Regions from separate parts of the Paenibacillus sp. 2TAB26 genome, predicted to be linked through region 3. Evidence: riboswitches for the same ligand, from Rfam matches in the RefSeq annotation. Region 3 holds a riboswitch; each other region holds the start of a gene.
The links. A riboswitch is a leader RNA that binds a small molecule or an ion and turns the genes downstream of it on or off. The one in region 3 is predicted to bind thiamine pyrophosphate.

Region 1 (7,459 bases), on a different contig from region 3:
AGGATTGGCCGCGGCCTCGGGCGATCTTCTGATGCTGCTAAATAACGATACAATCGTAACGCCAAGCTGGCTTGACGGTCTCAAGCGCTGCTTATTTAGTGATGAACGAATCGGGGCGGTCAGCCCCGTTACGAATTCGGCTTCCTACTGGACGACGATCCCGGTCACCTATACGACGATAGATGAAATGGAGCTGTTTGCTTCGGCACTGCATGCCAACCCTGACAGAACAAAATGGGAGGAGCGCGTGAAGCTGGTCGGCTACTGCCTTTTGCTGCGGAGAGAAGCATGGGAGAAAACGGGATCGCTCGACGAGATCTTCGGTATCGGCAACTTTGAAGATGATGATTATAGCCTGCGGCTCCGGCTGGCGGGATATAAGCTGATGCTGTGCGGCGATACGTTTATTCATCATTACGGGAGCATCTCCTTTAGCTCAGAGCCAGAACAATATGTACAAAACTTCAGAAAAAATGCCATTGTTTTTATGTCCAAATGGGGCTTTGACCCTGGTGATGCAACGTATATTAGAATGGATTTTAGCACCGTAATTGAGCGGGAATCGCATGAGTACAGACGCGAGAATTGCTCGATTATGGAAATAGGCTGCGGGTGCGGAGCTACGATATTGCATATGAAAAAGCAATTCCCATCCGCAATATGGTACGGAGTTGAGCGTAACGAGCTGGCGGCTAGAGTAGCAGAAGCTTCGGGAATTACTGTATTCCGCTCGAATGATCCGAAGGATTGGAGGCTGCCTGCTGAAGGTCTTGACGGCATCGTAATCGGAGATGCTCATGCATACGGGACACCGCAAGCCATGAAAAATCTAGTTCGTCTTCTAAAACCTGGCGGCTGGCTAGTCGGGTGCTTTGCCAATCGCTATTATTTCAACAATATTCGGCAATATTTAGATCCTGTTAATGCACAAGCACAGCATCAAGCGGCATCACAGTACTCAGCACAACAAGTTAGCCAGCTTTATTTGCAGGCCGGTTTTACCTATGTGAAGATTACACGTGCGGATAATAAACCGCAGGAGCAGCTAGAATACATCCATCTGTTAGAGCAGCTAACGTCTGAAGAGATGTCAAAAGAGCTGACAGCCGCTTATTTGCTCGTATATGGACGCCTTGCTCCAGCAGCAGAGACCAAAGGAAAGGCAGACTTAGAAAGTTCGAAGGCCGCTGAAGAAGCAAAGGTTGAATGGCTGGATGAGCATATTGATTTAGGGCAATGACAGCTGGTGCAGGAGCTGCACGTTCTGGCTGCCGTATATAGTAAGAGGATGAGTATCGTGGCTTGATGATAATCATTTTCAAAAAAAACTAGCATTAAATGCGGGTTTTGCTATACAATGAATGGTATTGACGAAACCGAATATGTTCCGGGGAGCTGGTTAGGCCGGCTGAGAGGGGATTTTCTATACAATTCCGACCCGTTAAACCTGATCTGGATAATGCCAGCGTAGGGACAGAAGCTCTGTTTAGTAAGCAGGCGAGATCAAATTGATCAAGCATTTGCTGTATAAACAGCTGCACAGCCAATGATATGGCGTCCTCCGGATTAGGGGGACGCTTTTTTTTGTTGCGATTAGAATGATGCAGCCATGGAACCGGATACTACGAGGAGTCGTCGCCTATAAGAATCGAAGCATGGAGAGGGGAACAACATCATGAATCAGAAAAAAACAGGGCATTTGTCGTGGAAAATCGTGGCCGCGATGCTAGTGTTCGTATTGGCGCTGGCAGGCTGCGGCGGTGGCGCTGGGAACAAGGGCGAACAGCCGAAAGAGCAAGAGGGAACAGCGGACAAGCCGCTAGAGAAGGTGCAGGTTGTACTCGACTGGACACCAAATACGAATCATACCGGACTTTATGTAGCTAGAGATAAAGGTTTTTTTAAGGAGCAAGGTCTGGATGTTGAAATTATTCAACCAGGACAAAGCGGTGCCGATCAAATGGTCGCTTCGGGCAATGTGCAGTTTGGTGTAAGTTATCAGGAGTCTGTCACGATGGCGAGAATTGCCGGCGTGCCGCTCGTATCGATCGCCGCTGTCATTCAGCACAATACCTCAGGTTTTGCTTCACCGCTTGCAAAGGGAATCGATTCACCTGAGAAATTTGAAGGCAAAACGTATGGCGGCTGGGGCGCTCCTGTTGAGGAGGCGGTCATTCAATCGCTTATGCAGGAGAAGGGCGCAGATGTAAGTAAAGTAAATATGATAAGCATCGGCGACGGCGACTTCTTTACGGCAGTGAAACGCGATATTGATTTTGCATGGATTTACTACGCATGGACTGGCGTGGAAGCAGAGCTGCGCGGCGAGAAGATCAATATGGTTTATTTAACAGACTACAGCGACAAACTGGATTATTATACGCCGGTAATCGTGACGAACGAAGATTTGATTAAGAATAAGCCGGAAACAGTCAAAGCGTTTACTGCTGCCGTATCCAAAGGCTACCAATACGCGATCAGCAATGCGGAGGATGCAGCAGAAATTTTAATAAAAGCAGAGCCGGATTTGAATGCGGAGCTTGTGCGCGCCAGCCAAAAATGGTTAAGCTCGAAATATCAGGATGACGCACCGCGCTGGGGCGAACAGAAGCTAAGCGTATGGGAAAACTATGCAGCATGGATGTTTGAGCACAAGCTGCTGGAGAAGGAGCTTGAAGCGGAGAAGGCATTTACGAACGAATTTTTACCACAATAAGCTATTCGAACATACGGAGGGCGGGAAAGCCCGTTCTCACTTACAACGATGAGAAAGAAGGAAATCAAATGGCAAACGCATTAGTAAGTATTCAAATTTTACCGACAACACCAGGCGGCGAGAGCGTAATTCCCTACGTAGATCGTGCCATTGATATTATTAAAGCGGCCGGTGTTCCTTACCGTGTAGCACCGCTTGAAACGACGATGGAGGGTGAGCTGAGCCATCTGCTCAGCGTCGTACAGTCGATGAGCGAGGCGATGGCGGAGATGGGCTGCCCGTCCGTTATTTCACAAATTAAAATTTACTACAATCCGGCAAACGGCGCTTCCATGGGCAGGCTGCTGGAGAAATATCCAGATGGGCAATAAGAAATCGATTTGGTCGAAAATATGGCAGCCGGCAGCGCTGCTGATCGTGCTGATTGCCTGTTGGCAGGCAGCTGCATCACTTGGATTATTTCAACAATGGCTCATTCCTTCTCCGATATCGATCGTGAAGGGAGCTATCGCGATTTGGCCGAGGTTAATGATGCATACGGGAGCAACAGTGCAGCTGACACTTATCGGCTTTTTAGGAGGATCGGCGGTGGGCTTAATGCTCGCCGCTTTGCTGCATTTAATTCCTGGCGTTCGATCGGCGGTATATCCACTGCTCGTGCTGTCGCAAAACGTACCCATCATAGCGATTGCTCCAATTTTGACGATGCTGCTAGGCTATGGCATGCTGCCAAAGGCGCTGCTGGTCATCATGGTATGTTTTTTCCCCATCACGGTTGCCATGCTGAGCGGGCTTATGAATACCGATGCACAGCTTCGCAACTATTTGCAAATGATCGGTATTCGCAAATGGCAGCTGTTTTGGAAACTAGAGCTTCCTCATGCGATTGTTCATTTATTTTCCGGCTTGAAGATTGCGGCTTCATATAGTGTGTTAAGTGCGGTTGTTGCCGAATGGCTTGGTACAAACAAGGGTCTTGGCTCATTTATGCTTATTTCGTCCAAAGGTTTTATGCCAGATCGTGTATTTGCGGCAGTTGCCATCATCGTTGCGCTGAGCTTGACTTTATTTGGTTTAGTAACGTTAGCGGAGCGTCTTGTCATACGTTGGCGCCCTGAGAAAGAGGTGAGCTGACAGTGGTCAATCGTGCTGAGCATCATTCAGTGACGCTTCAAACGCAAAATATTCGAATGAAGTTTGGCAAAGGACAGATGAGCAAAGAAGTGCTTGGCGGGTTATCCATTTCAATAGCAGATGGGGAGTTCGTATCGATTGTAGGGCCGTCCGGCAGCGGTAAAACAACCTTGTTTCAAATTATCGGCGGTTTGGAACGTCCTACGGAAGGCGAAATTTGGATCGATGGCAAGCAAACGACGGGCGAACGCGGACATATTTCCTATATGCCGCAGCAATCGTCGCTGCTTCCATGGCAAACCGTTGCCGGCAATATAGAGTTGTCTCTTACGATCTCTGGCGTTGATAAAAAACTCGCGAAGGCGAGGACAAAGGAATGGCTCGAGCGAATCGGGCTGCAGGAATATGCGGATTCTTATCCGCATGTGCTCTCTGGAGGAATGCAGCAGCGGGTTTCTTTCCTCCGGGCACTGCTTGCTCCGCAGAATCTCATGCTGCTGGATGAACCGTTTGGCGCACTGGACGCCTTGACGCGGCAGCAAATGCAGCAGTGGCTTATGTCGATCTGGGAGCTGAATCGAAGATCGGTGCTGCTCGTTACCCATAGTATTGAAGAGGCTTTGTTTCTATCGGATCGGATTATTGTGCTGTCACCATCGCCGGCAGTGGTGCTGGAGGAATTTCAAGTGCCATTCGAGCGTCCGCGTCATGAGTCTTTATGGACAGACCCACGGTTTTATGCGATGAAGCAGCGCATTTATGATCTGCTTAAGACGGGTGCGAAGGAAGGAAACGTATAGATGGCGATACAAACAAGCAATGATCCGCGCGAAGGGCAATTGTACTCGGAATCTCCTCAGCAGGAAGGCACATGCATAGACGCGCATATTCATATTGATTTGTATGAAGCAGAGCAGCGTGATGAGCTTCTAGAGCGTGCGTTCGCAGAAGGTGTAGCAGCTGTGATTGCCGTATCTATGCATTTGGAATCGTCTATTGTGAACCGTGACATTGCCCTGCGTTACGCAGGGCGTGTGCACCCTGCTTATGGTTTCCACCCAGAACAGCCCATACCAGCCGATAAGGAGCTTGATGAGCTATTCGATTGGATTCGTTTGCGTCATGAAGCAGGGGAACGGTTTGCAATTGGCGAAGTAGGGCTGCCGTATTATACGCGAACAGAAGCGCAGCAAGCTGGGGGAAATATCGTTTTTGATGAGAATCCATACCTGCAGCTGCTGGATCGGTTTGCTGCGCTGGCCAACGAACTTGATCGTCCGATTGTATTGCATGCAGTATATGAGGACGCCGGCAAAGCTTGCGACATATTGGAGCGGCATGGTGTTCGCAGAGCGCATTTTCATTGGTTCAAGGGTGATGCTGAGGTTATCCGCCGAATGGCGGCAAGCGGCTACTTGGTGTCGATAACGCCAGACGTCGCTTACGAGGCAGAAATACAGCAGCTTGTAAGGGAGTATCCCATTGAGCTGCTGATGGTGGAAACGGATGGGCCATGGCCGTTCGAGGAAATCTATGCGGGTCAGCAGACGCGGCCTGCAATGGCTGCAGATGCAGCAAAGCATATTGCGAATATAAAGCAGCTGCCAGCTGTGCAGGTTGTGGAAATAATGCTAGCCAATACGCGCCGCTTTTATGGACTCCTATAGTATTCCATTCATACAGAAAAGGCCGCTCCATCAGAATGAACAATCTGAGGATGCGGCCCTTTTATATTTAAAATGCAAAAAAACATAGTGGTAGAGTCGACCTTTCATACCACTTTGTCCATTGCCACTTGCGCTTTCACAGCATACAAAGATAAGGACAAGGCAATAGATGGCAAGCCAAAGTGGACAGTAGAAAGGAGACAGACGATGGCACAGCTGACGAAACAACAATTTATTGAACAATTAGCTCCGACGGTTATAAGAATAAGGCGAGAAGGATCAACGATGTTTCCATCCGTACGTTTAGCGCAAAATGTACTCGAAACCGGCGGTGTTATTCACCCGTGGTACAACTTAGGCGGTATCAAGGTGGGCAGTGGACAGACGAATGCATATTGGCACGGAGAAGCGGTCGTTAAAGGAACATGGGAGGTCGTCGATGGCCGAAGCGAGAGTACTCGCGCTGCTTTCCGAGCCTATGAGAGCGTCTATCATTTTTATAAGGATTTGGATTTGCTGCTGGCTACTTCGCGTTATGAGCGTGTTCGCAAGGCAGTGACGCCAGAACAGCAAGCTGACATGCTGTACGCATGCGGCTATGCGACAGATCCGGCTTATCCAGCCAAATTAAAAGCCATTATTTCGCAGTATGGGTTGAAAAAATATGATGCTTTAGGAAGCACGCCGCTGCCTAAGCCAGAGAAGCTGAAGGATGCAGAGCTTGTTGTCGTTTTGTACAAGGGAGAGGTTATTTCAGATGGCTACTTGCTCAAGGGTACAACTTGGGTACCGGCAAGGCTGCTTGGTGAAGCGCTCGGAGCGAAGATTGATTGGACGGGGAAAAAGGTTACCGTAAACGGCAAAGAGCTCGACTCGATTTTGTCCGAAGCAACAGGTTATGTACAAATAAGAGATCTGTCCGCGGAGCTTGGGTTAACCGCTAGTTGGGAACCGACTGCGCGAGTCATATTGCTGTCGCAGGTGAAAGCAGGCAGTTAGTTAAGCGATTTAAGCTCCTTCCATCCTCTAAAATAAGCAAGAAGCCAGCGGATCATCCGTTGGCTTCTCTTTTTGTGGTGCCGTTTAGAAATCATGCTATGGAATGAGCAGTTTATTTGCCTTTTTTGGATGCAGCCCAAAAAGCGAGTACGACAAGGGGGATAAAAATGTACCACGGAATGGTAATTGTACCGCCAACAATAACAGCGAGCACCATCACGATCAAGACACCGAGAATAATGTAAAGACAGCCTCTGCCGAACGTTTCCATCATTAATCGCCTCCTAAAGCTTAGGTTTTGCCGAGGCAAAACCTCCTTCGCAAGCAGTCACTTCTTGAGAGTATATTCGGTAATAACGTTTTTATGGGTGATATGGTTCCAAAAATTGAAGGGACAAAGAGGCTGCTGTATGAAATCAAACGGCCCAAAACAAACAAAAAAATGACCCGCATCGCTGCGGGCCGGTGTCCTAGATCTATATATCAACAGTGGGGTTGATGTCTCTAAGTATAAAAAACGAACCTTAACGCAGCATTAAAAATGTTTGTCGGTTTGTTTACAATAGCGTTCGTTACGAATGGCTGGAATCGTCCAATAGGTGGCCATTCTCCAGATCCATTCCATCGGTCCCATTTTGAAAAAGGAGAGCCAGATCATACTGAATATCATTTGGATAATATAAATGCCGATGCAAAGCAGTGTCGTTTGAATAGGGCTAAGCATACCGTTTAAATTAAAAAATGCTGCCGCCATAAGCACGATAATCGTTTGCCCTAAATAGTTGGTTAAAGCCATTTGGCCATAGGCGCTTAAAGGTTTGAGCAGCGTACGAATAAATGGATGCTGAACAGCCCGTACAAGAGTAGTGACATAAAATAAAGCGACAAGAAGACCTATAAATGCGGCTGCTCCTTGGTAAATTTGCATGGCTATCATTTCAGA
Region 2 (7,459 bases), on a different contig from region 3:
AATGGATTTAACAGGAATTTCCTCGCCGCGAGCCATCAATACCTGTGGCTGGTAGCTGAGCGCCAAATCAACCTTGCCGGCAGCCACTAGCTTCAATGCATCATTCGTATCCGCGGGCATTTGAATGTTGACCTCTAAACCATGCTTCGCAAAATAACCGTTTGTTTGAGCCGCATAGAGGAAGGAATGCACCGCATTTGGATACCAGTCGAGCATAATGCTAATAGTCTGAGGATTCTGTTTTGCCGTAGTGTCCTCGGGTTTGTTTTCAGTTGGGACAGCGTTGCTGCTGCACCCGTTAAGTACGAGCAGCAGAGAAGCAAGCATCGGAATAATCCATTTCATTTTTGCTTTGATGATCATGTATTGAACCTCTTTCTCTTTAGTATTGATTTCTCCAATAGGACAATGGCAGCAAATAATAAGATGCCAATGAGGGATAGCAGAAAAACGGATGCAAACATGGAGTCGGCGTTCAAATTGCTGGACATTCGGCGGCTATAGTAGCCTAGGCCTTCACTGCCTCCAAGCCATTCACCGATGGTGGCGCCTACAACGCAATAAACGATCGATAACTTAAGTCCTGAGAAGAAGGACGGTAGGGCGATGGGGACTTGTATTTTTCTGAAAATACCCCAGCGCGTTGCTCCCATTGTGAGCAGCAGCTCTTCATATTCGCTACCGCTTTTCTTAAGCCCGTCATAGGTGCTCACAACGATAGGGAAAAAAGCAGTCAAAAAAACAACAGCGACCTTGCTCCAAATCGTATAGCCAAACCACATAATGAAAATTGGAGACAGAGCGATAAGCGGGATGGTCTGACTGATGACGACAAACGGGTACAGCGCCTTCTCCAGTATTCGGAAAGTGTGCATGCCTGCTGCGAGCGTAGTCCCAATAATAATCGACAATAGAAAACCGAGGGACACTTCTTTAAGCGTAGCCAGCAGATGGTTGCCAAGCAGCAGATGGCCATCTTCGATTAATGCCTGAGCTATTGAGCTAGGTGACGGCAGTATGTAGGGTGGAACCAATCCGAGCTGTACGACCGCTTGCCAAACGAGCAGTAAGCTAATGAGCAGCAGTATGAATAGTCCGTAATGGCTCAGCCACTGGTTAATTAGAGGTTTGCGCATGCAGTCTTCGCTCCAAATCTTGCCGCAGCTTGATGAAGTCGGGTTCGTAATTTTGCTCATAGTGTCTTGGTCTCGGCAAAGGAACGACTATTTCCTGTATCCCTTGCGCCTCGTTAGCTGCACTTGGCAATAAATAAATGCGGTCGCTCAGCAATATCGCTTCCTCAAGATCATGTGTGATAAAGAGTACTGTTTTTCCAAGGTCGCTCCACAGCTCTAGCAGCCACTTATGCATACCGCGTTTGGTCATGGCGTCAAGCGCGCCAAACGGTTCGTCCAGCAGCAGCAGCTCTTGTCCGGTTACTAGTGTGCGCAGAAAAGCTGCCCGCTGTCGCATGCCGCCTGACAACTCGTCAGGGTAAGCTTGTTCATAGCCTGCCAGTCCGAAGCGCTCTAGCAGCTCCAAGATTTGGATCGTGTTATAATGGGGATTGCTGCGTGTCATCTCAAGTGGAAGCAGACAATTGCCGAGTATTGTTCTCCATGGCAGAAGAAGATCCTTTTGCGGCATATAAGCAATCTTGCCGAGACGATTGGGGGTAGGCTTGCCATGCAGCCTAATTTCGCCTAGGCTAGGCTGAAGCAATCCAGCCATGAGCTTAAAGAGCGTGCTTTTGCCTGAGCCGCTAGCACCGATGATAGAGACAAACTCACCTGAGTAGGCTTGAAGCGAAAGATTAGACAGTATAGATGTTTCAGCAAGCTTGTCGTAGGTGTAGCTTACTTGGTGAAGTGAGATTATAGCTGTAATACGCATCCCTCCGTAAACAAATAAAGACCCACCCATTTCCGAGGGGAAATGAGCGGGTCTAACGATCACACAAGGCTTGCGCGCATGAATGAATGCTTTGCTGCTCCACTTCCCTCCGCTGGAATGATCCAGATCAGGTTCCAAGGGTCCGGAGCAGATGCTCCATCTCAGCCGTTAGGCTCCCCTAGTGAAATAAATAGATTTATATGCAATTTGTATTTTATCTACTATAGCATACACTGGATAGATGTAAACCATAATTATCCGAAAAGGCGTTGGACAAATGAAAAATTTACTCGTAACGGGCTACCGAGCGCATGAGCTTAATATTTTTAGCCAGAAGCATGAGGGCATTGTTTATATAAAAAAAGCGCTGACAGGCAAGCTGGTTCCGCTTATAGAAGATGGGCTTGAGTGGGTGATTACCCCGGGTCAATATGGCGTGGATTTGTGGGCGTGCGAGGTCGTTATTGCGCTGAAGGAAATTTATCCTCATTTGAGACTTTCAATTATTTCGGCATACAGCAATCCGGAAGAGAAATGGAAGGATGATAAAAAGGAGTTTTATCAGCAGGTTTTAAAAGGGGTCGATTATTACGCTTCGGTCAGCAACCAGCCGTATAATGGCATTTGGCAGTTTACGGCTAGGGACGAGCTGCTGTTTCGGAAAACGGACGGTATTTTGCTCGTTTATGATGAGGATGCAGGCGAGGGCAGCCCCAAGTTTTTTAAAGAAAAAGCGTTAAAGAAACAGCAGGCTGAGGGCTATGGTTATTTCAGCATAAGCTCGGAGGACATTCAGAGCATTGCGGATGATGACAACCTGTATTCGGAAAATTAACGATGCATGGGAGTTGAGTAAGAGGAGTTTATTTCATGCTGGCAGGCAGAGACCTGTCAGCTTTTTTTATGCGCAAAGCTGACAGTTTGTATTTTCGAGATTATTGTGTTTGACAAATAATAGGTGGCGTATTATTATCTGATTAGATAAACATCTAATTAGACGAAAGTTAAATTTGTTTGGTGGAGGAAGAGGTGGCGAACGGTGCAATTAGATAAGGTGGTAGCCTATCATAAGGCATTATCCGATCCGACGAGAATTAAATTGTTGATTATGCTGGCTGAAGGTGAGCTTAACGGACAGGTGCTCGCAGAGAAATTAGGCGTGACGCCTGCTACGATTACGCATCATGCAACCAAATTAAGAGAGGCCAGCTTAATTAATGAACGCAGAGAGAAAAATACGATTTATTTTTCGTTGAACCATTATTTTATTAAGAGCAACGCTAATGCGGCGGCGGAGCTCATTTATCGGAATGCAGGCACAGAGAAGGGAGTGGACGACATGGAGGACAGCAATAAGAAACTGAAGGATTCAGTCATCCGCAACTTTTTTACAGCTGAGGGTAAGCTGAAGCATATGCCGGCTCAGCATAAGAAAAAATTGATCGTGCTTCAGCATATGGTTTCTCATTTGACGAGAGGGAAACAGTATACAGAGAAGGAAATTAACGAATTTATCAAAGGTTATCATGACGACTTCGCGACCATTCGCAGAGAGTTCATTATGCATCAACTAATGTTTAGAGAAAATGATATTTACGAATTGAATCCCCAAGAAATATGGGCGAAGTGGGAGATTCTTTCGTAAGCGGAAGTTGTTTATGATAATAACGGACATCAGATGCCTTATTTGCTTTATTCCTCTTCTATTGGCATTGGTTGCGGACATGAAGGCCGTTATTTGGCTCTAATCGTTATAAAAGGCTGCGATTTCTGCCAAATAACGGACTCTATGTCCGATAGAATCTAATTTAGCCTTTAATATTGCAAATAAGGGCTTCTATGTCCGTTAGAAGTAAAACTGAACTCATCGAGCGGCTGCTGTGCTACTGCGTCATAAAGGAAAAGTAATTTTTTTATCGAATGTAGTAACTTCTGAAGGATATCTGAAAGATAAAGTACATAATAAGAGTGGATTACAAAAGGAGCGAATACATATGACGTTGGCAGAAGGTACTAAAGAAAACCCATGGAAATTAAAAACACCCCCTCATACATCTGAATATGAAATGTATAAGGATGAAAAGGACGGTAAAGAAATTTTAGTATGCACAGTTGGGAAGACGGTCTTGCATTATGATTTCCGCTGCATTGATGACTTAAGCGCGATGCTCAAACAACATGGTGACTGGATTGAGCTTGGAAGCGCCGATGAGCAGAAGCCTGCTAAAGAGGGTACTGTTGAAGCATGGGGACGCTCGTCTGAAAACCCGATTGGCGGCTGGTATGGATTGAAAAAAGGGTTGCGCGGCAGATTCGGAATGTATCTTCCACCATTAATGGAGAAGCTGGGGCTTGCAGAAGTAGAGCATAATCCAAGGAATAATCGGATGAAGTCCATTTAATCGCAGTGGTGTGAAAACTTGAAATAGGACGAGAACCATACAATCCTATTGTGAATGATTATTGAGTTCGAGTGATTGGCTGCCGCAATGGCAGCTTTTTTTTATTGTAAGAGTGATTGAGAACTTACAAATATTTGTATATATTCATTTAAAAAGAATGATTAGGAGGGTTATTCCTTGACATCCTCACAATTGAAACCCGATAAACTAAAACCCGGAGATACCATTGGAATTGTTTCACCATCCTCGCCTGTTGCTTTTTATTGCCCTAACAGGTTGAATCGTGGAATAAATGCTTTAGAAAATATGGGATTTAAAGTAATTACAGGACAGCATAGCAGGAAGAGAACAGGTCACACGGCTGGAAGCCTAAATAATCGTTTGGATGATTTTCATCATATGATTCATGACCCTGATGTAAAAGCAATTATCGCTACAATCGGGGGATACAATTCACATCAACTGCTTGAAGAATTAGATTATTCGCTTATTAGCAGCCATCCAAAAATTATAATGGGGTATAGTGATATCACTGCACTTTTAGCAGGCATACATGCAAAAACAAATCTTATTACATTTATGGGACCCGCTATTATGCCGCAATTCGGAGAATTTGGCGGGCTCATTGATTTTACATACCATTCCTTTGTAAGAACTTTAATGAAAGATACACCAATAGGAATGATTAACTCCAGCGATCATTGGACAGAGGAACATTTAAGCTGGGACATTGACGATTCACGCCCAAGAGCGACCGTACCTAATACAGGCATGAAGATTTTAAAGCCAGGGCATGCGAGAGGACCTATACTAGCTGCGAATATGGGTACACTTCTCCTGCTGGCAGGTACACCTTATTTACCAAGCTTCGAGGGCAAAATTTTGTGTCTAGAAGACGACGAGAGTGAGCATCCAAGTACAATTGATAGATATGTTACACAATTTCGCCAGATGGGTATTTTTGATCAAATTTCCGGTCTGATTATTGGAAGATTCCATTCAAATGTAGGATTTAATGAAGAAGATTCGTTGCAAGAGCTGCTGCAAAATGCAACGAGAGGATATGATTTTCCGGTTATATATGATGCGGATTTTGGCCACACGGACCCTATGATTGTACTTCCGAATGGTGTTATGGCAAGTTTGCAAGCCACTGAGGAACGAGGGATACTTTTTTCGATTGAAGAATCGGCCGTGCAATAATAAAATCTACTATATGTCATTTATTTCAATACATGATATTGTGAATATTATTTTGGACAGAAATCAGCTGCTGTTTTAAACTAGAATAGAATTCAAACGATAATTTGGAGGGTAAAATATGAAATTAGAAAATGAAAAAGAGATCCTGACAATCGTTAATTCAGATGTTACAGCTTCCAGCTTCAAAAATGTTCGGGCGGAGCAGGTCACGCTTAACTGTTGTAATCTTAGCGGTATGAATATGAATGATGTGAATTTAACGGGATTACATATCTCCGATGCTAATTTGAGTGAGTTTGTCATTGACGGTGCACAGTGGGGCGGAGCCCATTTTCGCAACATTGGATTCGGTAATCCAAATCAGCCTGATGTTGAATTCAACAGAACACCTGTACAATTAACCAATTGTAATTTACATCAAAGCGTGTTTACGGATTGCAATTTGAAGAATGCTAAATTGGACAACTGCGATATTTCTGGTTTAACTATAAACGGAATTGATATCGAAAGTTTAATTAAACAGTTTAAAGCTATGGAGCAAAAATAAAAATAAATCAACTTTATCCAGCGAGGCACGATCACTTAAAGCCGTAAAAAGTTCGCCAACAAGGCAGCCTTTTGCGGTTTTTTTTAGAATCAATGGGATGAGTTTTGCTAGTAGGAGTTGTTCACGATTTAGAAGTATCAGTAACGGACATAGAGGACGCTATTTATGCGGTTAACGTACAATCGGTTTGCTAACGGACATAGGATACGTTATGGCTGTGAAAAGGAGGATAAATATAACTTTTGAAGCTGAATAAGGTCCTCTATGTCCGTTAGTTTGCAAAAAAGGGTGAAAATGTAGCAAATAGAGTACCTGATGTCCGTTAGCAAAGCAACATTGATCTAAATTGTCACGTCTCTATAATATCTGATCGAAAAATAGGAGGAGAGCAGCTATTCGAAACCATATTTTAACTGCTTTGCCGATTCATTTGTTGGCATGGGCAATGATTCTTGCGGCAATGTTATTTGATCCATTTCGTTGGTTTTTAAACCCCATCGTTAATAACACTCCAGCATTTTTAACTGTTTCAAGATGGTTGGCTCAATCATTATTCATAACGGGTCTAATTGGCTTTTCCATATATAAGTTAAGAACGAGCCCGCAGCTGTCAAGAAAAGATTTGAATGTAGTTTCTGTACATGTTTTATTTTCTATTGTTCATATTACAGTCGTTAGTGCGGGTATTTTTATAGCGGTCGGCTTTGAAGATTTATAGTAAATCACTATCGTACATAAGCAAATGGATGCTGCGAATTAAATGTATTTCTATATGAAGGCTGCCAAAGGGCAGTCTTTTTGTATTGTTAGGTCGGCCTGATTGAGCAGAAAATGATGACTAAATAAAGCCGTTATTGCGAGTACTATGTAAATGTAGAGCTACAGGAATCCTTAAATCTCTTATAAAGTGGAGTAATCGAAGGTAAGTTAATGATGGAAGGAGAGGTAACGTTGGGTATAACGTCCAATAAAGATGGTTTTGAGCTATTGGCATGCCTGCCTATGAAAGAGGATGAGCTCAGAGAGGATGTACCTTTAGCGGGATCATACGCGGTAATCAACTGTGGCGAGCGATTTCTTATTTGTTTTAACAAGTGGAGACAACAATGGGAAGTACCCGCAGGGGGGAGAGAGGAAGGGGAAACACCGAGGGAATGTGCAAGCAGGGAGTTATTCGAAGAAACATCACAAATCGTTAATGACTTCGAGTTCATCGGGTTGATAAAAGTGAAGAAGCCTAATGGAGATATCAAATATAATCCCATTTATTATGCTAGTGTAGATAAGCTCGTCCCATTCCAAGCAAATGAAGAAACTGAGCAGATCGTACTTTGGGATTTAATTGAAGAAATTGGTTATATGGACGAAGTCGACAAAGCGGTTCTTGAGTGGTGCAAGGTTATCTCTGCTAAAG
Region 3 (7,459 bases):
CAACTGATAACGATTCTCGTTTTCAATATAGCAGATTTTTCATATGTTTTCAATGCAATAATTTAGATATTTCGTGCTGCCTTAATGCAGCTTCCTATCAAGTAGAAAGTCTTCCTCTCATAGCAATAGTCGTAAAGCGGTTAGGAGAAAATCTGCTGATCGACGGTTCTCCCTGCTTTTCTTCCAATAGATCAGCAACAATATGAGCTGTGATTGGACTTAGCAAAATACCGTTGCGATAATGACCTGCGGCCATAATAACGGCTGGCATTCCCTCTACTTGCCCAAGCATTGGCATTCCATCTCGCGTTGCGGGACGCAAGCCTGCCCACCGATGTGCGGTTTCTTTGCCTTTAAGAAATGGAAAAAGCTGATTGCTGCTGCGAATTAAGCGGCCGATGCCTCGTTCTGTCACACTCGTCTCAAAGCCCGCGACATCTTCAGAAGCACCGCATACGAGCCGAGCATTTCTTTTTCCGACCCAATAGGCTTGGCTGGAGAAGATCATATGGCGAACTTCAGTTTCTTGATGCTCGTAAGAACAGATTTGTCCCCGAATGGGATGTATCGGAACAGAAAGTCCGAACCATCTTTCATATTCACCTGACCAAGCGCCCGCGCAGACGACTAGCCGATCGGCATGAACCTTCTTTATCATCGTTTCTGCTCGGACAGACGCTCCCCCGCTCTGTTGAACTGCAACCTCTTCAATTTTACCCGCATGGGATAGGATGACGACACCTAACCTCCGGCAAGCTTCTTCAAGCGCTGCAACAAGCTTTGGCGCGTAAACATGGCTCTCCTTTGGCGTAAATACGCCAGCAATTGCCGAATGAGCAAGCATCGGCTCCAGCTTCCTAAGCTGAGCTGCATCAATAAGCTGAGCTTCGGCTCCCCATTCATTTTGCCACTGCAATCTGGATTGTATGGGCAAAACGTCTGCTTCATGCATAAAAACGTTAATGCTTCCGCTCTGCACCCACTCCGTCGACATGCCGGATTGTTCCTCGATCGCTTTAATCCACGCCGGGTAGCTGCGGTGACTGTTTAGGCACAGCTGAAAAAATTGATCGGGCTGCTCCGTATTTTCTGAAAATGGAGCAAGCATGCCTGCCGCTGCGCCGGATGCTTGCCCTCCGAGTGCGCTTGGCTCAATGAGTGTTACGTTCATGCCTCTACGCGCCGACTCGAAGGCACAAGACAAACCAATAATGCCGCCTCCTAGTATAATTACCGATTGGGGCATTATTGTTCCCCTCCTGCGCTAACTCCTGTTTCAAATAATGAACCTGCCCAATCACTGCTTGCAGATGCATAACGTTTTTTCGGTATGCGGCCAGCCAGCCATGCCAATCGCCCTGCTTCAATCGCTAATCGAAATGCGCGAGCCATCATAATCGGGTCCTGTGCCTTAGCGATAGGCGTATTAGCCAAAATGCCGTCCGCACCTAGCTCCATCGCTTCCGCAGCATCCTTCGCCGATCCAATACCCGCATCGATGATGACTGGAACCCTCGACTGCTCCGCAATAAGTCCGAGGTTATAGGGATTGAGCAATCCGAGCCCAGATCCAATTGGCGATCCTCCAGGCATGATTGCTGAAGCTCCAGCTTCCTCTAATTTCCGGCATAGGATTGGGTCATCGGATGTATAAGGAAGAACGATAAAACCCTCGTTCGCAAGCTGCTCCGTAGCACGCAGCGTTTCTATAGGGTCAGGCAGAAGTGTTCGATGGTCTCCGCTGATTTCAACCTTAATCCAGTTGCCAAGCCCAGCTTCTCTCGCCAGACGCGCGATTCGAACAGCCTCCTCCGCTGTTCTCGCACCAGATGTATTCGGCAAATATTGCATTTGTCTATCTTCAAAGTGTTGAAGTACCGAATCATCCTCTACACTCTCTAGATTAACCCTTCTAACCGCGAACGTAATAACCTCCGAGCCCGACGCTTCAAGCGCCTGCTGCAGTACAGCAGGACTTGGAAATCGCCCCGTACCGAACAAAAAACGCGACCGCAGCGCATGTCCTCCAATAAGAAGGGTATCTTCATGATCCCAATTTCCCAAAATGTTCAGCCCCCTCCAACAAAATGTACAAGTTCTATAGAGCTTCCGCCAAGTAATTCAGTTTCAGCCCACCTTGCACGTTGTACGATCATACCGTTAAGCTCAATAACGAGCTTTTTATGTTGTTGTCCCAGCTGGACGACCAGTTCCTCCACTGTTTTAGCGCTGGTCTGCTCCTCGCGGCCATTAATCTTCACTATCTTAAAGGGAGGAACATATTCAGAACGGTGGGCATCGATTTTCTTTAAGAAAGCCTGACAAACACTAGCCGGGTCATTATGGCCAACAATGGCTGAAACTGCGCATATTCGTGTCGCTCCCGACGCTAGTACGACATCAACATTTTCAAGTGTGATACCTCCAATAGCCACGAACGGTATCGATATATGATGCGCTGCTTCCCTGACATAACTCGTAGTAACAGCCGTACGGCCCGGCTTTGTTTCGGTAGGATACACTGGCCCAACGCCGATATAATCGGCTCCCTCCTGTTCAGCAGCTAGTGCTTGCTGCAGGTTATGCGTGGATATGCCAATTATGCGGTCAGTACCAAGCCATTCTCTTGCTTTGGCAATTGGCATATCATCCTGACCTAAATGAACACCGTCAGCATCCGTCTCAAGAACAAGATCAGGATAATCATTAATGATAAGAGGCACTTTATATTTTCGCGTTAGTATTCGAAGGGCTTTGGCCTCTTCAAGCACCTCTTCCCTCGTCCCCGTTTTGTTGCGAAGCTGAACCATTTGAGCTCCGCCAATCAGCGCCTGCTCCATCACTTCAACGACTGATCTGCCAGGGTGATTAGATTTCGCTGTAATGGCGTAGAGCTTGAAGTTCCGCCAGCCTTGTCTACTCATTCTCAAACACAACCTTTCATCAAAAAAATCATTTATTTCCATTTCATAAGAACGTTTTAACGAGATTAATTGCATTCTCCGCATCCGCTGTGCCTTGCACAAGCACCCTTCCATCTGGGAAGAGAATCAGCTGCTCTCCGCTAGAGATCATCGCTTTCACTAAATACCGATTCACGGTGAGCGTGCAGCCAAGCGCTCGCAAAGTTTGCTCTACCTCTTTTAAATCAACCGGCTTGCCTAACGTCACCTGCACCGTATCCCTACCGCATAATACGGTAGAGCTTATTTGAGTATCTTCCACTCTATCAGCTTCAAAACAAAGCATGCCGTCAGTTGCTACATCAGGCGTTTGAGCACAGAATGGGCACTCGGTACTGAATGCCGGAAGCTCCGATTCCCGCATTCGGAATGACCATAGATCAATGCTCAACCACGTTTTACGCAGCGCCGAATTATTGCCAGTGAGCCATTTTATCGCCTCAGCTGCTTGCATAGATGCAATCCATTCAACCGCTGGAGCGAGTACGCCCACCGTATCGCAAGTATCGGCCTCCTGCTCCATATCATCTGCTCCGATTAAGCAGCGCAAGCAAGAAGTCTCTCCAGGAATTAATGTTGCCTGCATGCCCTGCGCCCCAGCCACCCCGCCATAAACAAATGGGATTCGCTGTCTAAAGCATTGGTCGCTGACCAGCAGCCTTGTCGCTGCATTATCCGTCCCATCAAGGACGAGATGAACTCCTCCGGCGAGAAATCCAATGTTCTGTGCATTCACATCCGCTACTGTCGCCATAATGTTTACACTGCTGTTAATTTGGCGAAGCCGATTGGCAGCGGCCACTGCTTTGGGCATCACTGCCAGAGCGTCCGCCTCGTCAAAAAGCATTTGGCGCTGCAAGTTGCTTGGCTCAACAAAATCCCTGTCTACCAGCCTAACTTCCCCGACACCAGCTCTTACCATATGCTGCGCAAGCGAAGCGCCTAATGCGCCAACACCGACGATAAGCACCGAGGCATCGGCCAGCTTCCGCTGGCCTGCCTCTCCAATGAAAGCAAATCTCGTTTGCCTCGAATAACGATCTGCAAAAGCATCAAGAACAGAATCAACCATAAATCTTGCTCCCTGCCGCCTTGAATGCATCTGATTTTTCCTTCATTCCCGCTTCAATGGCTTCCGTTGTTTCCATATCGTTTTGCGCGGCATACTCTCTTATATCTTGGGTGATTCGCATGCTGCAAAACTTCGGCCCGCACATGGAGCAGAAATGAGCGGATTTCGCAGCATCAGCTGGAAGCGTCTCATCGTGGTAAGCCATCGCACGCTCTGGATCAAGCGATAGATGGAATTGATCCCGCCAACGAAACTCGAATCGCGCTTTGGACAATGCATCATCACGCAGCTTCGCTCCACGGTGCCCTTTCGCCAAGTCAGCCGCATGCGCTGCGATTTTGTACGTAATAACGCCTTCCTTCACATCCTCCTTATTCGGAAGGCCAAGGTGCTCCTTCGGTGTTACATAACAAAGCATTGCCGTGCCGAACCATCCAATCATTGCAGCACCAATTGCCGAAGTAATATGATCATAGCCTGGCGCGATATCGGTCGTTAGCGGTCCTAATGTATAGAAAGGCGCTTCATCGCACACCTCTAGCTGACGATCCATATTTTCTTTGATCAAATGCATAGGCACATGGCCAGGGCCTTCAATCATCACTTGTACATCATGTTTCCATGCGATCTTCGTTAGCTCACCCAATGTATCCAGCTCAGCAAACTGAGCAGCGTCATTGGCATCTGCTATAGAACCGGGTCTCAGGCCGTCACCAAGCGAGAATGATACGTCGTATGCTTTCATAATTTCACAAATGTCTTCAAAATGCGTATATAGGAAATTCTCCTTATGGTGTGCCAGGCACCAAGCTGCCATAATTGATCCGCCTCGTGAGACAATACCCGTAACGCGCTTTGCCGTAAGTGGTATGTAGCGCAGCAGTACACCTGCATGAATCGTAAAATAGTCGATGCCCTGCTCGGCTTGTTCAATAAGCGTATCGCGGAATACTTCCCAGCAAAGGTCTTCTGCTTTGCCGTTCACTTTCTCCAGCGCCTGATAAATGGGTACTGTGCCAACCGGAACTGGTGAATTTCGCACGATCCACTCCCGCGTCGTATGGATGTTTTTCCCCGTGGACAAATCCATAATCGTATCGGCTCCCCAGCGCGTCGCCCAAGTCATCTTCTCCACTTCCTCTTCAATCGAAGAAGCTACAGCAGAGTTGCCGATATTAGCATTGATTTTAACGTGAAACTGCCGCCCAATAATCATCGGCTCACTTTCAGGATGGTTGATGTTAGTCGGAATAATGGCACGACCGGCTGCAATCTCGCTGCGTACAAATTCTGCACTCATCCCTTYGCGAATAGCGATGTATTCCATCTCAGAAGTAATGATCCCTTTGCGGGCGTAATGAAGCTGCGTAACATTTTGCCCTGTTTTGGCACGAAGCGGTTTCCTCGTTAACCCCGGGAATCGTTCCGCGCCTCGCTGCTCTGCTTTTTTAGCCGAAATAAATCCATTATCCTCCGGTTTGATTTCCCTGCCCTCATAGGGCTCTACATCACCACGCTGCAAGATCCATTCGCTGCGAATACCGGGCAAACCGCGCCGAACATCTGCCTCATACGTTTCATCGGTATAAGGACCGCTTGCATCATAAACTTTTACAGGTTCATTCGGCAGCTCTTCACCATTTCTGCCAGTACTAGCTTCAAGTGCAATTTCTCTCATCGGAACACGGATGTTTCCCTTTGAGCCCTCGACGTACACCTTGCGGCTGCCCGGAAGCGGAGTAGAAAAAATAGACATAACAAAAACCTCCTAATGGAATAATAGAATTCCTCCTGGAGGCATACGCAAGCATATGAGAAAGTTTAAAACACCGCTGCTATACAAGTAGCTAGGCTGCTACAAGAGCTGCAATTGCTGGAGCGTGCATGGCGGCCACAAAGCTTTATCGATTCACTGGCGCCAAACAAAAAAACCGCTCCAGCAAAGGAGCGGTCGAAGAGTGTCGTCATGCGAGTGTTATCTTGCAAGGGTTCCCCTTAAGCAGATAAAGTCATGCCGCATAAGCTGAGGCTTCAGCAGATTCCGGCAGAGCTTTCACGCGCAAAGCATAAACGCACAATCCCACTTTCCTACGCTGGCATAACCCAGATCAGGTTCAAAGGGACCAAAGCGATTCGCTTTATCTCAGCCATTACGGCGCCCCTAGTGGATTTCCTTGTTTGACTATACCGTTTAGTAAAGAAAGGTGTCAACCCTCTATTTTCCAAACCGCGGAAAAATACAGCCTGCTACAGTCCGCTTTCCTTCAGCAGCCTTACCCATCGATCTGCGGTGTGACGCCATGTAAATGTCTGCTCCACACGCTCGCGGCTGCGGCGCCCCAGCTTCTGCCTGAGCTGTTTATCGCGAAGCAGCAGATGCAGCTTTTCTCGCAGCTCTCGCTCGATATGAAGCTGATTGACCAAATAGCCCGTTTCGCCATTACGGATAATTTCTTTCATTCCGCCAGCACGTGTTGCGACTACCGGAACGCCGCAGGACATCGCCTCAACATTAACGAGCCCAAATGCCTCCCTCTGTCCAGATGGCACGACCGCTACATCGGCAACGAGCATCCAGCTGGGCACTTCCGAATGCGGCACGTAGGGCACAAAACGAACATGACCCGGACATTTGCGTCCAAGCTGTTCAAGCTTGCGCGCATAAGCCGTTTTGCGATGCGAGCCATAAAATGGGCTCCCTACGATGATAACAACGAGCTCCGGGTGGCTTTTAGCAAGCTGCGGCACGATATTGAGAAGATGATGAACGCCCTTAAGCGGAATAAGCCTCCCCATAAAAAGCACCACTTTTTTACCATTCAATCCTCTCTTTTGCCTTAAACTCTCCCGTTTAGCGGCTCCTTCGGAGGAATATTGTGAAGGAAACCTGGCCGTATCTACCCCAGGATAAATGACTCGCAGCTTCGAAGCGACCTCTGGCGCTTTCGACACTACAATTCGTCTTAGAAACTCGCTATTTACGATGATTCTATCTGCGGCCTGCAAGCACTTATGCAAGTTTGCAGAAGAAATATAGGAGGGTGAAATAAAGGTGGAGGAATGCAAATAAAGCCAGACTCGTTTGCCTGGATTCAATCGCTTCATCGTTAGCACAAATTGGGGACGATTCTCGACGTCGATGACGTGAGGAGAAAAACGGTGAACCGCATGTCCTACCTCTTGAATATATCGCTGCTTATTGCCCGCTGCAAACCGTTCACAAACAACACCGTTAAATTGTCCTTGACGAGGCAATCGCTTGCTCAGTCTTCCAAATATACGAGGTTCCGCGTAAGGCTTAAGCAGCGGGGCAAATTTCTCTACCACTCGCTCAACAGAGCTGCTTCCTGATGATGGAATCGGGAAGGAGCCTGGTGTTACAATTGCAACTTTAATAGGTGCCATTTATTCGTATGCCTCCTGC

Region 1: linked by a shared signal. The riboswitch ahead of AB4Z50_RS20395 (ABC transporter substrate-binding protein) and the one ahead of thiC (phosphomethylpyrimidine synthase ThiC) in region 3 are both predicted to bind thiamine pyrophosphate.
Region 2: linked by a shared signal. The riboswitch ahead of AB4Z50_RS17985 (ABC transporter ATP-binding protein) and the one ahead of thiC (phosphomethylpyrimidine synthase ThiC) in region 3 are both predicted to bind thiamine pyrophosphate.

Annotation. Positions count from the first base shown of each region.
Region 1 covers NZ_JBFRGC010000017.1:147,991-155,449, reverse strand. The annotation lists gene AB4Z50_RS20400 (glycosyltransferase) at 1-1,240, shown strand, start outside; TPP riboswitch at 1,379-1,491, shown strand; gene AB4Z50_RS20395 (ABC transporter substrate-binding protein) at 1,676-2,716, shown strand; gene AB4Z50_RS20390 (thiamine-binding protein) at 2,785-3,087, shown strand; gene AB4Z50_RS20385 (ABC transporter permease) at 3,077-3,850, shown strand; gene AB4Z50_RS20380 (ABC transporter ATP-binding protein) at 3,853-4,650, shown strand; gene AB4Z50_RS20375 (TatD family hydrolase) at 4,651-5,517, shown strand; gene AB4Z50_RS20370 (glucosaminidase domain-containing protein) at 5,590-6,516, shown strand; gene AB4Z50_RS20365 (hypothetical protein) at 6,629-6,790, opposite strand; gene AB4Z50_RS20360 (DUF418 domain-containing protein) at 7,052-7,459, opposite strand, start outside.
Region 2 covers NZ_JBFRGC010000015.1:14,101-21,559, forward strand. The annotation lists gene AB4Z50_RS17975 (ABC transporter substrate-binding protein) at 1-363, opposite strand, end outside; gene AB4Z50_RS17980 (ABC transporter permease) at 360-1,136, opposite strand; gene AB4Z50_RS17985 (ABC transporter ATP-binding protein) at 1,117-1,956, opposite strand; TPP riboswitch at 1,981-2,083, opposite strand; gene AB4Z50_RS17990 (DUF1273 domain-containing protein) at 2,171-2,728, shown strand; gene AB4Z50_RS17995 (metalloregulator ArsR/SmtB family transcription factor) at 2,933-3,538, shown strand; gene AB4Z50_RS18000 (DUF6855 family protein) at 3,888-4,295, shown strand; gene AB4Z50_RS18005 (S66 family peptidase) at 4,488-5,498, shown strand; gene AB4Z50_RS18010 (pentapeptide repeat-containing protein) at 5,617-6,045, shown strand; gene AB4Z50_RS18015 (hypothetical protein) at 6,464-6,763, shown strand; gene AB4Z50_RS18020 (NUDIX domain-containing protein) at 6,997-7,459, shown strand, end outside.
Region 3 covers NZ_JBFRGC010000037.1:7,714-15,172, forward strand. The annotation lists gene thiO (glycine oxidase ThiO) at 98-1,246, opposite strand; gene AB4Z50_RS30975 (thiazole synthase) at 1,246-2,064, opposite strand; gene thiE (thiamine phosphate synthase) at 2,070-2,966, opposite strand; gene AB4Z50_RS30985 (ThiF family adenylyltransferase) at 2,968-4,035, opposite strand; gene thiC (phosphomethylpyrimidine synthase ThiC) at 4,028-5,791, opposite strand; gene AB4Z50_RS30995 (hypothetical protein) at 5,920-6,042, shown strand; TPP riboswitch at 6,104-6,208, opposite strand; gene AB4Z50_RS31000 (glycosyltransferase family 4 protein) at 6,283-7,440, opposite strand.